2 regions of the Paenibacillus sp. 2RAB27 genome follow, and region 1 is predicted to be linked to the other one. Evidence: riboswitches for the same ligand, from Rfam matches in the RefSeq annotation. Region 1 holds a riboswitch; the other holds the start of a gene.
The links. Region 1 has a riboswitch for ZMP and ZTP ahead of AB4114_RS34260 (bifunctional 5,10-methylenetetrahydrofolate dehydrogenase/5,10-methenyltetrahydrofolate cyclohydrolase). Riboswitches for the same ligand answer to the same signal wherever they lie in the genome.
Positions count from the first base shown of each region.

Region 2: linked by a shared signal. The riboswitch ahead of AB4114_RS21370 (GNAT family N-acetyltransferase) and the one ahead of AB4114_RS34260 (bifunctional 5,10-methylenetetrahydrofolate dehydrogenase/5,10-methenyltetrahydrofolate cyclohydrolase) in region 1 are both predicted to bind ZMP and ZTP.

Region 1 covers NZ_JBFRGR010000059.1:1,633-7,450, forward strand. Annotated here, with positions in the region: gene AB4114_RS34245 (macrolide family glycosyltransferase) at 1-969, opposite strand, end outside; gene AB4114_RS34250 (PhzF family phenazine biosynthesis protein) at 987-1,772, opposite strand; gene AB4114_RS34255 (DUF6886 family protein) at 1,822-2,346, opposite strand; gene AB4114_RS34260 (bifunctional 5,10-methylenetetrahydrofolate dehydrogenase/5,10-methenyltetrahydrofolate cyclohydrolase) at 2,372-3,214, opposite strand; ZMP/ZTP riboswitch at 3,271-3,348, opposite strand; gene AB4114_RS34265 (hypothetical protein) at 3,405-5,039, opposite strand; gene AB4114_RS34270 (RidA family protein) at 5,227-5,685, opposite strand; gene AB4114_RS34275 (hypothetical protein) at 5,730-5,818, opposite strand, start outside.
Region 2 covers NZ_JBFRGR010000016.1:132,874-138,691, reverse strand. Annotated here, with positions in the region: gene AB4114_RS21390 (DUF1801 domain-containing protein) at 20-430, opposite strand; gene AB4114_RS21385 (DUF3221 domain-containing protein) at 605-1,513, shown strand; gene AB4114_RS21380 (aminoglycoside phosphotransferase family protein) at 1,856-2,761, shown strand; gene AB4114_RS21375 (LysE/ArgO family amino acid transporter) at 2,823-3,431, shown strand; ZMP/ZTP riboswitch at 3,502-3,582, shown strand; gene AB4114_RS21370 (GNAT family N-acetyltransferase) at 3,630-4,739, shown strand; gene AB4114_RS21365 (cache domain-containing sensor histidine kinase) at 5,077-5,818, shown strand, end outside.

The DNA of each region.
Region 1 (5,818 bases):
TGGGATGACAAGGAGTGGAACTCCGTAATAGAGCCCTTCATGCGTACTATTCATACCACCATGTGTGATAAATAACTTCGTGTTGGGCAGCAATTCGGTTTGTGGAACATAGGGTTTCACAGTAAAGTTAAGTGGAATTTCCCCTAAGTCAGATATTTGAACGTTTTTCCCAATTGACATGACAATGGTATGTTCCGTATTCCCCAAAGCTTCCATACAAAGTTTATAGAAATTAATGGATCGGTTAAACACGGTTCCCAATGAAATGTATATTGGTTTTTTCGCTTGGATTCCTTCAAAATCATTGCTTTCTGAGCGTAACCGCGTTGAAATCGATGGCCCTACGAATCGATAGGACTGATCGAACGATTCTCCATTCGGTTGAAACTCCCTCGTGGTATACACGATTGTAAGCGTTGCAGGATTACAACATACTTCATAAGGAGAATGGATCTCTACATCATATTTTTCCTTCACCATCATCGTCAGGTTTTGAAATTGCTCATAAATAGGCTGAACAATTTCAGAAGGGAAGTTATTTAAAAAATGTTCCAACTCCTGATCAATGGATTCTTTGGACTGCGCAAAAGACGTACAAGAATTAATTGCAGGAAGCTTAAGCAGCTGACCAAGTATACGTCCACACCCGAACATGGAATCATGGATGATATAATCAAATTTCTCATCTTTGATCTGTTCGAGCACGCTAGGTATAACAATGTCTGCAGTAAGTAATAATCCGTTAACTCTCTCCAACAAGTAGTTTCTTCCACCTGAGATGAAAGCTTTTATAAACTTTTGGTCGTCAAATGTTCGTACGGTAGCCCCCGTCTTTTCAATTCGCTCTCTAAACGCTTCTATGCAAAAGTACACGACCTCTTCGCCACGGGAAATCAGCTCCTGCACGACTCCGATCGTGGGATTGATATGTCCCTCTGATCCACCATTTATAAATAAAATGCGCGCCATTTCTACCTCTCCTTATGCTAGATGAACAACTCGCTCCTCATAACCATTACTGCTTGGCCTGAAAGTAGAACTCTGTTTTCATGTAAACTAATTTTTAGTATACCGCCTCTTGCGGACGCCTGATACGCATACAAATCTGTTTTATTTAATTTTTTGCCCCAATATGGCGCAAGACCACAATGTGAAGAACCGGTTACGGGATCCTCATCTACACCTACTGCTGGGAAAAAACATCTCGAAACAAAGTCATAATCTTTCGATCGACTTGTCACATTGATCCCTCTAGTTTGAATCGTCCGCAACAAAGAGTAATTAGGACTTAGACGCTTAATGATGTCTTCAGATCCAACTTCAATGAAGTAATCGAATCTATTCCGTCCAACATATAGAGGATCAATTTGAAGTGCATCCATCAATTCTGATGGATATTCACATGTGCTCACAGGTTCCGACGGAAAATTAAGTTGAATCCAAGCATCTTGCTTTATTGCAGTTAATAGCCCACTTCTGGTAAAGAAACTTGCTTGTTGGTTCAGTGGTAAAATGCCCGTTGCCCACAACATATGCGCGCTAGCCAATGTAGCGTGTCCGCACAAATCCACCTCAGAATTAGGTGTAAACCATCTAAGCGAATACCCGTCTTGCTGAGGAAACAAAAAAGCTGTTTCTGACAAATTCATTTCTGAAGCAATTCGTTGCATCAACTCTTCATCAAGAGGTTTAGAAGTTAAACAAACTGCAGCAGGATTTCCCTTGAATACTTGATCCGTGAAAGCATCCACAACATAGATTGTCAAAGCCAAAATAATCCCACCTTTCTTCTTTTTCGTCTTTCGAAAATCTGCTCCGAATTCAAGATGTCCTCTGCTCAGCAAAGCCCATCCGACACATCGAATACTGAAAACTAGATTGCTGAATTTTATCCGATAGATCCCATAAATTTGTTAGGAGCCGTACTTCAATATTTCTTTTAAAAAGCTCACCGAATAGATCCTTTATTTCAAATTGATGTATGGGAACTTGTGATTTCTCACTCACATAGTAACCCGCTCCAAGATCTCGCTCATAGAAATCTGATGAATCAAATTCATAGATATATAACGTTGTATTCTTCATGATTTCAAACCATTTATGCTCAATCGCTACGACGTGATTCATTGCATTTGAAGACAAATAGTTCCTTTTATCTTCCTCCGTAGTTGCCTCATTGGCATAAAAAGTAACTCTCGGACAGTTCCGAGGCGTTAGGAAATTGGGGAAACATTTATCATTAATCGCCCATACTAAGCCTTTGGTTGGGTCCAGATCTTTTCTTGAAGGCAGTCTAGGATTGAAAATAGAAATATCTTTTTCTTCACTGACGTGAAACAATTTCATCTAACTCCCCCTTTTTCAACCTCAACTACACTAACTTTTCTGCCGCATCGACGGTGTGTTTCAACAAGGTGGCTATCGTGACAGGTCCTACTCCTGCAGGAACAGGGGTAATTGCGGATGCTCTTTCCTTACAAGCCTCATAATCAACATCCCCAATGTTGCCTTCGTTATACCCCGCATCCAACACGACGGCCTCTTGTTTAATCCAATCCCCTTGCACAAATTTCGGTTTCCCAACTGCCGCTACCACAATATCAGCTAACTGTACCATCTCTACTAAATTCGCCGTCTTTGAATGGCATATCGTTACTGTTGCATTCCGATTGAGTAACATCAGGGAAACAGGTTTTCCGAGAATGGGGCTTCGCCCTATAACAACAGCGTGCTTGCCTTCCATTGAAATGCGATAATAATCCATAATAGCAAGAATCGCCGCCGGTGTACAAGATGGGAAATCGGCAAAGCCGAAAGCATTTTGAGCAAACCCGAGCGTCGTGACACCATCTACATCTTTCCCGATACCGATCGCTTCAAAGGCAGCCCTTTCGTCAATATGATGAGGTACTGGGTGTTGCAATAAAATCCCATGGACACTTGGGTCAACATTCAGTTTCTGAATTTCAGCAATCAAATCTGCTGTCGAAGTATGCTCGGGAAGTTCAATACGAATCGACCTGATACCAAGTCGTTTACATGCATTTCCTTTCATTTTCACATAAGTAGCTGACGATGGATCACCACCGACCAGAATCGTAGCCAAGCAAGGAATGATTCTCTTCCCAGCTAATAGATTAATTCTACTTTTCAGCGCCTCTTTCATGTCTGTTGCCACTCGATTACCATCCAAGATTACGGTTTCCGCGCTCATCTTATCATTCCTCTCAAGTTAGGTTCAAACATAAAGAGGTAAGGGGATTTCCCCTTACCTCTTGCCCAGGCGTACGGCCGTTATCGATATGCTCCCTCATGGTTCCCCATGCTCCGCCAGTCACACATCGTTTATTAGTTCCTCTATCATAGCAATGTATGCCAATATTTTCAATTGCTTTGCACGAACATCATGACAAAGTTGCAGGTGACATAAAGAACGAATACCACATATTCGTCATGAAGACATCAAGAACTACGAAGTAAAACATCTCAAGTCCAACATTTCGTTCGGCCAAACCTTTTCTCCATAAGCGGGTTAACCAATAAGAAATTGCTGCAAACAGAACAAGTAAAATCAAGCTAACCCATACCGATTGCAAGAAATCCGGCATCACCTGCAGCGCAATCGGTTTCCGGTAATCGCCAATAAATAACGCTTTGACAATGAGATACATCGCCATAGATATGCCAAAGTGCCGCTTCGCATGCTCGTCATAATGATATTGCCAAAATACACTGATCACGATTAAATAAAGGCCAGGCAATAGAATCCATTTTAAGCTAATTAGTGCCGTTAGTACGCCAATCCCCCAAAATAGTGGTAAATTCCCAGCAGCTTGTTGGAAGTCCTCTGCATGAATCCTGTTCATTCGCTCCGCATAAGGAAGCTGATCAGTGGCATAGTAGACCCGATACGTCTCAGCGTTTACAGCATCGAGCCATATAGCTAGTGAACTCCCTTTGTTCGAAGCAAACATCGGATACACGGCAAAACCGCCGAATTGGCTAATCCGCGTAGCATTCAACATTTTACCATCCTGAAAGCTAATCGTGTACACCTCTTGACTCGTTTGACGCCTATTTTTCTCATACACTGACGAAGCGACAAGCGTTTTTTCACCAGTAGATGACTGCGTAAATGTAGGATGCAAAATGGTATCGGAATCGTTCCCCTTCGTGACAGGAAGATTAAGGACTTCATCATATATCTTATCCGGTTGATTCGCTGGGAAAGTGAGCATATGTAAGGTGCTTTTACCTGATTTGCGTGAGCTCGTTGTATACGCGGTAATAAATGTAGAACCATCCAAACCTAACGCCATATCATCTAAGCTGCTCGTTGCATAATCCACGTCCTTCAGTTTCATCTGCACAAGCGGCTTCAAAGACGTCTCTTCTAGTTTCACGTAGTGAAAGGATTCGCTGCCATCTTTATTGACGGCGTAAACAAGAGATAGGCTGCCCCCAGAGGTATCCTTTACACCGTGAATTTGTTTCACATTCGCTATATCAAGTTTCGTCCATGTAAGCTTGGCATTCGGATGAAATTCACTGACATACAGCGTTGAATCATTGTATGCGAGCATAACGCTATTCCCTTTGGGGCCAACCACTGTTTGCACACTTTCGATCTCGTTCTCCAAGAGTGTGTTCTTCGAACTCCATGAACCACTCTTCCATTCACTCGCATACAGTTTATTGCCGTCCCCGATCCAAATCACATGATCCTTATCTATCATCTTATAGCCACGGATACTGCCAACGTCTGGTAAAAGACGACTCTCCGAACGATTACGTCCCTCTTCATCAATCGTAACGATTTCTATTGTTTTCCCTGCCAAATAGGTGAAACTGCCATCATCAAGCATTTGTACAGGTTCACCATAGGTGGCCAACTGTGGTAATTCCGTTGCACGCCCGAATGGTTCTGGATATGGCTTCACATTTTCATTAGCTAACATGAAAGACTGAATGATTCCGATGATGACGATGACTGCTAGAAAAGGTACATAAGTAAGTAGCTTCCATCTTGCTTTTTTCAATTCTTAATACCTCCAAACCTTATTTGAAAAATAAAAAAGAGATGCTCATTTAATTTTCCACAGGTCAATAACTGCCTACGCCAATGATATCATTGATTCCATTATGCTTCACTAAAAAAATAAGAGCGGAACGGTCCATGATTTATCATGGACCGCCCGCTCATTCATTGTAAGGGTATTCGAATTCTCAATCCGCTATTTCAAAAATAGAATCCACAATAATCGGCAGGTTATCTCTAAGTGAAACAGCGCCGAAGACCGATCGGGCAGACTTCCCTTTTTCGCCGAACACATCCAGCATCAGATCCGAACATCCATTGAGCACCAAATGATGCTCTTCAAATTCAGGAACAGCATTCACGAATCCTTGTAGTTTGACAACTTGTTTAACGTGCTCCAGAGAACCTAAGGCAGATTGCAGAACAGCAAGAATCTCGATACCTGTTAATCTAGCAAAGTGATAACCTTCTTGTGTTGTGTACGCCTGTCCCAATTTCCCTTTAGAATTGCCGGATGGACCCTTGCCAGAAACATATAGTAATCCGTTCACTTTCACAACATTCACATATTTCGCTGTGGGTTCACTTGCCTTAGGAAGCGTGATTCCAAGTGACTCTAATCTTTGTTCAATGGTATGTTCCGGCATGGTAAAGTCCCCCTAAATGAATCTATTCTTCGTGTACCCTTCCATTATTTACAAGCATTCATCGTATTCCTTACAATCACAGGCCCTAACTTCCCCGTTTTGGAATTCGATAAACGAACCTCCATCGTACTAT
Region 2 (5,818 bases), on a different contig from region 1:
GGATGCTTGCTGTTTTAATTTAATCATGGCTTGGGTAACGCTCCTGCAGAAATGTAACCGATTGGCTGATTAGAGCTTTTAAGATATCAACGTTGATATCTGCTACTTTATTGATGTATACACAGGCTTTTGCAGCCTCGTGCTTGCCGAACTGCATTAATAATTCTTCGCGATCGGTATCCCCTGTTGCAAAATACAAGCTGATTTTGGCTTTTCGCGGCGAGAACCCAACTAGAGGAGCATCGCCCTCATGACCGGATGCATATTTGTAATGATAAGTGCCAAAACCAATAATGCTTGGACCCCACATTTTGGCTTCATACCCTGTCACTTCTGTAAAAATATCTAATAATTGATAAGCGTCTTCACGTTTTTTAGCACTTTCCACATTTTCGATAAACTCAAGGACGCTGCTATCCGTTTCTTTCATTTTTGCTTCGTATGCCAATGTGAACACTCCTTAACGATGATACCGATGTGATGGCGAGTCATGATCATTTTACCAAAATATTGTTTGAAATAGAAACATTTATCAGGAAATGATCGTCTAATACATACGACTGGAATTGCATATAATCACGTGGGAGAAGGGTGGAAGTATTTCATGTGGACAAAGCGAAATTGGGTTCCAATGGTTCAATGTACGATTCTTAGTGTGGTCCTGATTACGGGGTGCTGTGATCGAAAGGGATTGGATCAATATGAAGGAGCTGCTCAGCTCCAAGAAGCGCCTAAACCGATGAAATCTGTATCTAAAGAAGATTTACAAAAATATACAAATCAACTAATTACGTTAGGGGCAGTTTTTGAAAAACATCAAGTCAGGCCTCAATCCTCTTATAGCAATGAGAAAGAAGCATTTCTGGAAGTGCGCCGCGTAGGCGAACATGCCAAAACACTCTCGGATGCAGAGAAGGCAAGTCTTAAACAATCCATATTTGAGGCGATCGGTGCCGAGTTTCCACTGAATATTTCCGTCTATACGATTAATGAGCAATCTGGAATGACTGGTAAAATTACTGCAATTAATGAGAAGGGTAGTTTTTTGGTCGTTTCATCCGATAAATTCATTGGTCAAGATAACAAAATGCCTGATGCTGCGTGGTATACCATGTCAGACGATGCACGAATTGAGTTTGAAGGGAAGAAGCTGCAATCGAATGAAGTTCAGATTGGAGATACCGTTAAAGTGTGGGCGGAAGGCATGATGTTGACGAGCTACCCTGGTCAAACAATGGGACTTCGCCTCGAGATCATCGCACATGGCAATGGCGCCGGTGATGCTAGTGGTAAGGTTACTGGAGTAGTTACAACTGGCGAAGGCGTTAACGTGGAGCGTATCATTGAAATTGATGGTGTGAAATATAAACTACTTCCATTCGCACAACTAAGAAAGGAAAGCGGCCCAGCACAATTCTCCGATATAACGGTTGGTAAGCTGGTGAAAATTTGGTTTGCTGGATATGATTTCGGTAGTGAGAAATTTGTGACAAAGGTCGCCGTGGATAGTTAGTTTCAAGGGCATTTAGTCGAGGTGGACAGAGAGAAATTATTGATTAACTGGAAAAACTCCAGCTATTTTGTCAGTTTAGGGCGAAATTTAGAATTTAGATGGAAAAAGTACTTCTAATTCTCTCGATTCAGTTGATTTCGGTGGTTATGTATGAAAATAGCTGTACTTTTTACAGTTATTTCAAATAAGGTGAAAAATAGCATAATATTAGCTGCATATTTTCCATCTATTTACATTAAGCAGAGTGCCTAGGCTGTTGCTGGGGCTTGGGTTGCTGGAGCTGTCGCTGTCGCTATTGTGGTTAATGTGATGATCTTGAATTACTCCAAAGGACGTGTTCGAATGAGCCAATCGAAAGAGATTGCTATTGACTTAACACTCGTGCAACAACTGATCTCTTCACAATTTCCACAATGGGCAGAGCTGCCTCTCCGACCTGTGGATTCAGCAGGAACAGACAATGCGATCTATCGGCTTGGTGATGATATGGCTGTTCGATTACCTCGAGCAGATTGGGCCATTGGACAAGTGGAAAAAGAGCAGCGTTGGCTGCCGAAGCTAGCCCCGATGATCCCGATATCCATTCCAGTACCTTTAGCAAAAGGCGTTCCCACCGAAGACTACCCATGGTACTGGTCTGTGTATAGTTGGCTCGATGGCGAGAATGCGACAGTTGGACAAGTAGACAGCTATAACCAAGCAGCAACAGTTCTTGCGCATTTCGTTAATGCTATGCAGTCAATCGATCCTACTGGTGGGCCAGCCTCAGGTTCTCACAATTCTGGCAGGGGTGAGCCTCTGGCGATGCGTGATGCGGCAGTTCGAGATGCAATCGCAAGCTTGAACACAATCATCGACCCTGCCGTGGCAGAGGCTGTATGGGACTTGACACTTCAAGCTCCCGTATGGCAGGGACAGGGCGTTTGGATCCATGGAGATTTACATCCGGGAAATCTTCTTATAGAACAGGGACGATTAAGTGCCGTGATCGATTTCGGTACATTGGGTGTAGGCGATCCTGCCTGCGACCTCATGGTTGCATGGACATTTCTCACGACTGAAAGCAGAGAGGAATTCCGCTCTTTGCTAACAGTCGATGAAGCAACATGGTCGCGAGGACGCGGCTGGGCGCTTTCATTCGGGTTAATTGCTTACGCTTACTACATAGATAAGAACCCAGGATTAGCCGCTATATCCCGACGTGCGATTGATGAGGTGCTTTGTGAGCATTTGACGCGATGCGAATAGCGCATCTACGTTCCCTTTGAATATATGTTTACGATGATTTGTAGATAGGAGAAAATACATCATGCTTACTGCCATCTTCCAAGGAATTCTTTTATCAGCAGGTCTGATTTTACCGTTAGGTGTTCAAAATGTATTTGTTTTTAATCAAGGTGTGACACAACCACGTTTAGTTAGGGCATTACCGGTCGTTCTCACAGCAGCACTTTGCGATACTGCACTGATTACTTTGGCTATTTTAGGTATATCCGTCGTTATTGTCACGATACCTGCTATCAAGTTCGTGCTTTTCGTACTAGGCATACTTTTCCTGATCTATATGGGGATTGTGACTTGGAAAAGTAAACCTGCCAACACGTCATCCGATGAAAAAGCTTTATCACCTAAGAAGCAGATCGCGTTTGCTGCATCGGTTTCACTCCTAAATCCTCATGCCATTCTGGATACGATCGGCGTCATTGGGACAAGTTCTATCCACTATGTTGGAAAAGAAAAACTGGTATTTGCAATTGCTTGTATACTTGTGTCATGGATTTGGTTTTTTGCTCTTGCTGTCGTGGGGAGACAGGTTGGGAAATTAGATAAATCGAACACATTTATGACGTATCTCAATAAAGTATCAGCGATAATCATGTGGGTGACTTCCGTTTATTTAATTACACAATTAATCTAACCAAATATGGCATGGTCGAAGAAATTTTTCTTGATTTTCACAGTTATGACCGAATATAATTAAGGGAATATTTGGTATGTGTAACTGGCGAAACGTAGATCACTACGGGGGAGCACATATTCCATAACAGCCGTTCGCCTGGGCAAAGTATTTGATCAATCGATCAAATACTTTTTTTATTTCAAGGAGGAGAATGGAATGGAACGAGCTAGAAATGTGGCAGTCCTCATTTATGAAAAGGTAGATCTATTGGATATTGCCGGTCCGTTCGATGTGTTTGGGGTATCGAGTAATTGGGGCAAGGATTTCAAGGTCTACACGGTGGGCGAAGAGCAAAAACCTGTGACAACAGTCAGTGGTCTCACGATTCTTCCCAAATACAGCTTAGACAATTGCCCATTGCCTGACATTTTGATTGTCCCAGGTGGTTTAGGATCGCGAACTGAAATGAACAACGCAATGATTACATCATGGATTAGCCATACTGCTGCTAGCGCGGAAATCGTCTTATCTGTTTGCACAGGTGCGCTCTTGTTGGCGAAAGCAAACTTGCTGGATGGATTACGAGTGACGACCAATCGAAATGCATTTGAATTATTGCGCGAAATTGCACCACCTAGTGCTACGATTGTCGAAGATGTAAGGTACATTGATAACGGGAAAATTGTAATGTCCGCTGGGGTTACCGCGGGATTCGATGCTGCTCTTTATGTCGTTGCTAGACTATTTGGTGAAGAGAGAGCCCTCGCTACTGCTTCAAAGATTGAGTACCATTGGCGCAAAGACGAGTTTACCGCAGCGCTGCAGCAAAAGGATTTATTTATGATAAGGAAAGCACAAATAGAAGATTTAGATGCAATTCAGAAGTTGTTTGTTGAAGCAGCTCAGTGGATTCAATTGTCGAAGGGATTCACACAGTGGAGAGAGGATTCTTTTAACAATGCCTATTTAACAACTTTTATAAATGATCAAGAAGTATTTGTCGCGTGTCAGAACGGTGAGTTGATTGGTTGTTTTTCCATCCAATGGCATTTCGAAGAGATTTGGGGAGACTTGTTCCATGATGATGCTGGTTACGTACACCGTTTAGTCGTGTCCCGAAAATATAAAGGAGAGGGTTTCGGCAGCAGGTTTCTAGCTTGGTCAGCAGATTATATAAAGAACAAAGGCAAAGGCTGGCTGCGTTTAGACTGTATGGCAGATAATCCAACACTGAATGACTATTATCGCAGCCTTGATTTCATTCATCGTGGTAGATATGATGGCCGCGGTTGGAGCGCTAATTTATATGAACGTGAAATTGAATAAGTAGTGTAATCGCATATCTAATAAAGCTGTCCTACAAGTAGAATTATCTACTTTGAGGGCAGCTTTTGCTTTCTGCACGTGAGAAAATCGATCTTTGATCTGATAAATCAGTAAATCGTTCTATGAAATAGCGGATTTTGTTCCTTGAATGGTTGAGGGAAAGTTCTTAGAATGGTAGGGCTAGTTGTCGCAGGCGTAACCATTGCCAATTTAGGGAACTGTAGGAGCCAAGAGTGAGTGTATCTTGCGGCGTCCTCTGGGTTGTTCTCTTTCCAGATCCCTGTATGGTAGACTAAGAAAATATTTGATACTGAACAGCGAAGCGAGGGATATTCACGTGACGTTACTAAACTGGTTTTCATCTTTAACATTAAAAAATCGCCTATTTCTGGCTTTCATCGTACTTATTCTTCTGCCATTCTCCGTCTTGGATATTTATAATTTCCAAAAAGTGAAGCTCAATCTACAACAAAAAACGAGTGAACAAAGCCTCGTACAAATGAACAAAATGAATGAGTCACTTGAAAGTCTGCTCGCCACAACGTTTAAGACGATTACGATGTTTGAGCAAGATTCATCCGTCATTTCCGTGTTAAAGCAGCCAGAAGCGGTCGATCAAATCGTGAATCAGCGTAAAATTGAAGAACGTTTTCGTTCGGTGACGAATAGTCTTTTCATCTCTAGTCCACCCGTTTTCTATACGATTGTTGATTTACTCGGTAACGTGTATACTTCATTCCCGCCAGCGCAGCGCTTAGATTATGAAGTGATTCGGGCAAAACCTTGGTTTACAAGTGCTTTATCAGCTTCTGCACCGTATCAATGGCAGTTGGAAAGCAATGAAGTGCTATTTGATGTTAACAAAAGCCCGCAGCTCGTAGCTATTTCTACTCCTACAAGGGATGCAGATGGCACCATTCGAGCAATCATCCACATCGCGGTGGACTACGAAAGTTGGTTTAAATCAGCTACGAACGGAAGTCCAACTTCCGAGCAGTATTATTTGATTGATCAAAGAGGAAACGAGATCGTACATTCTGGTGCTGACAAGTCAGCCATGGCATTGGAGTCACCGATCA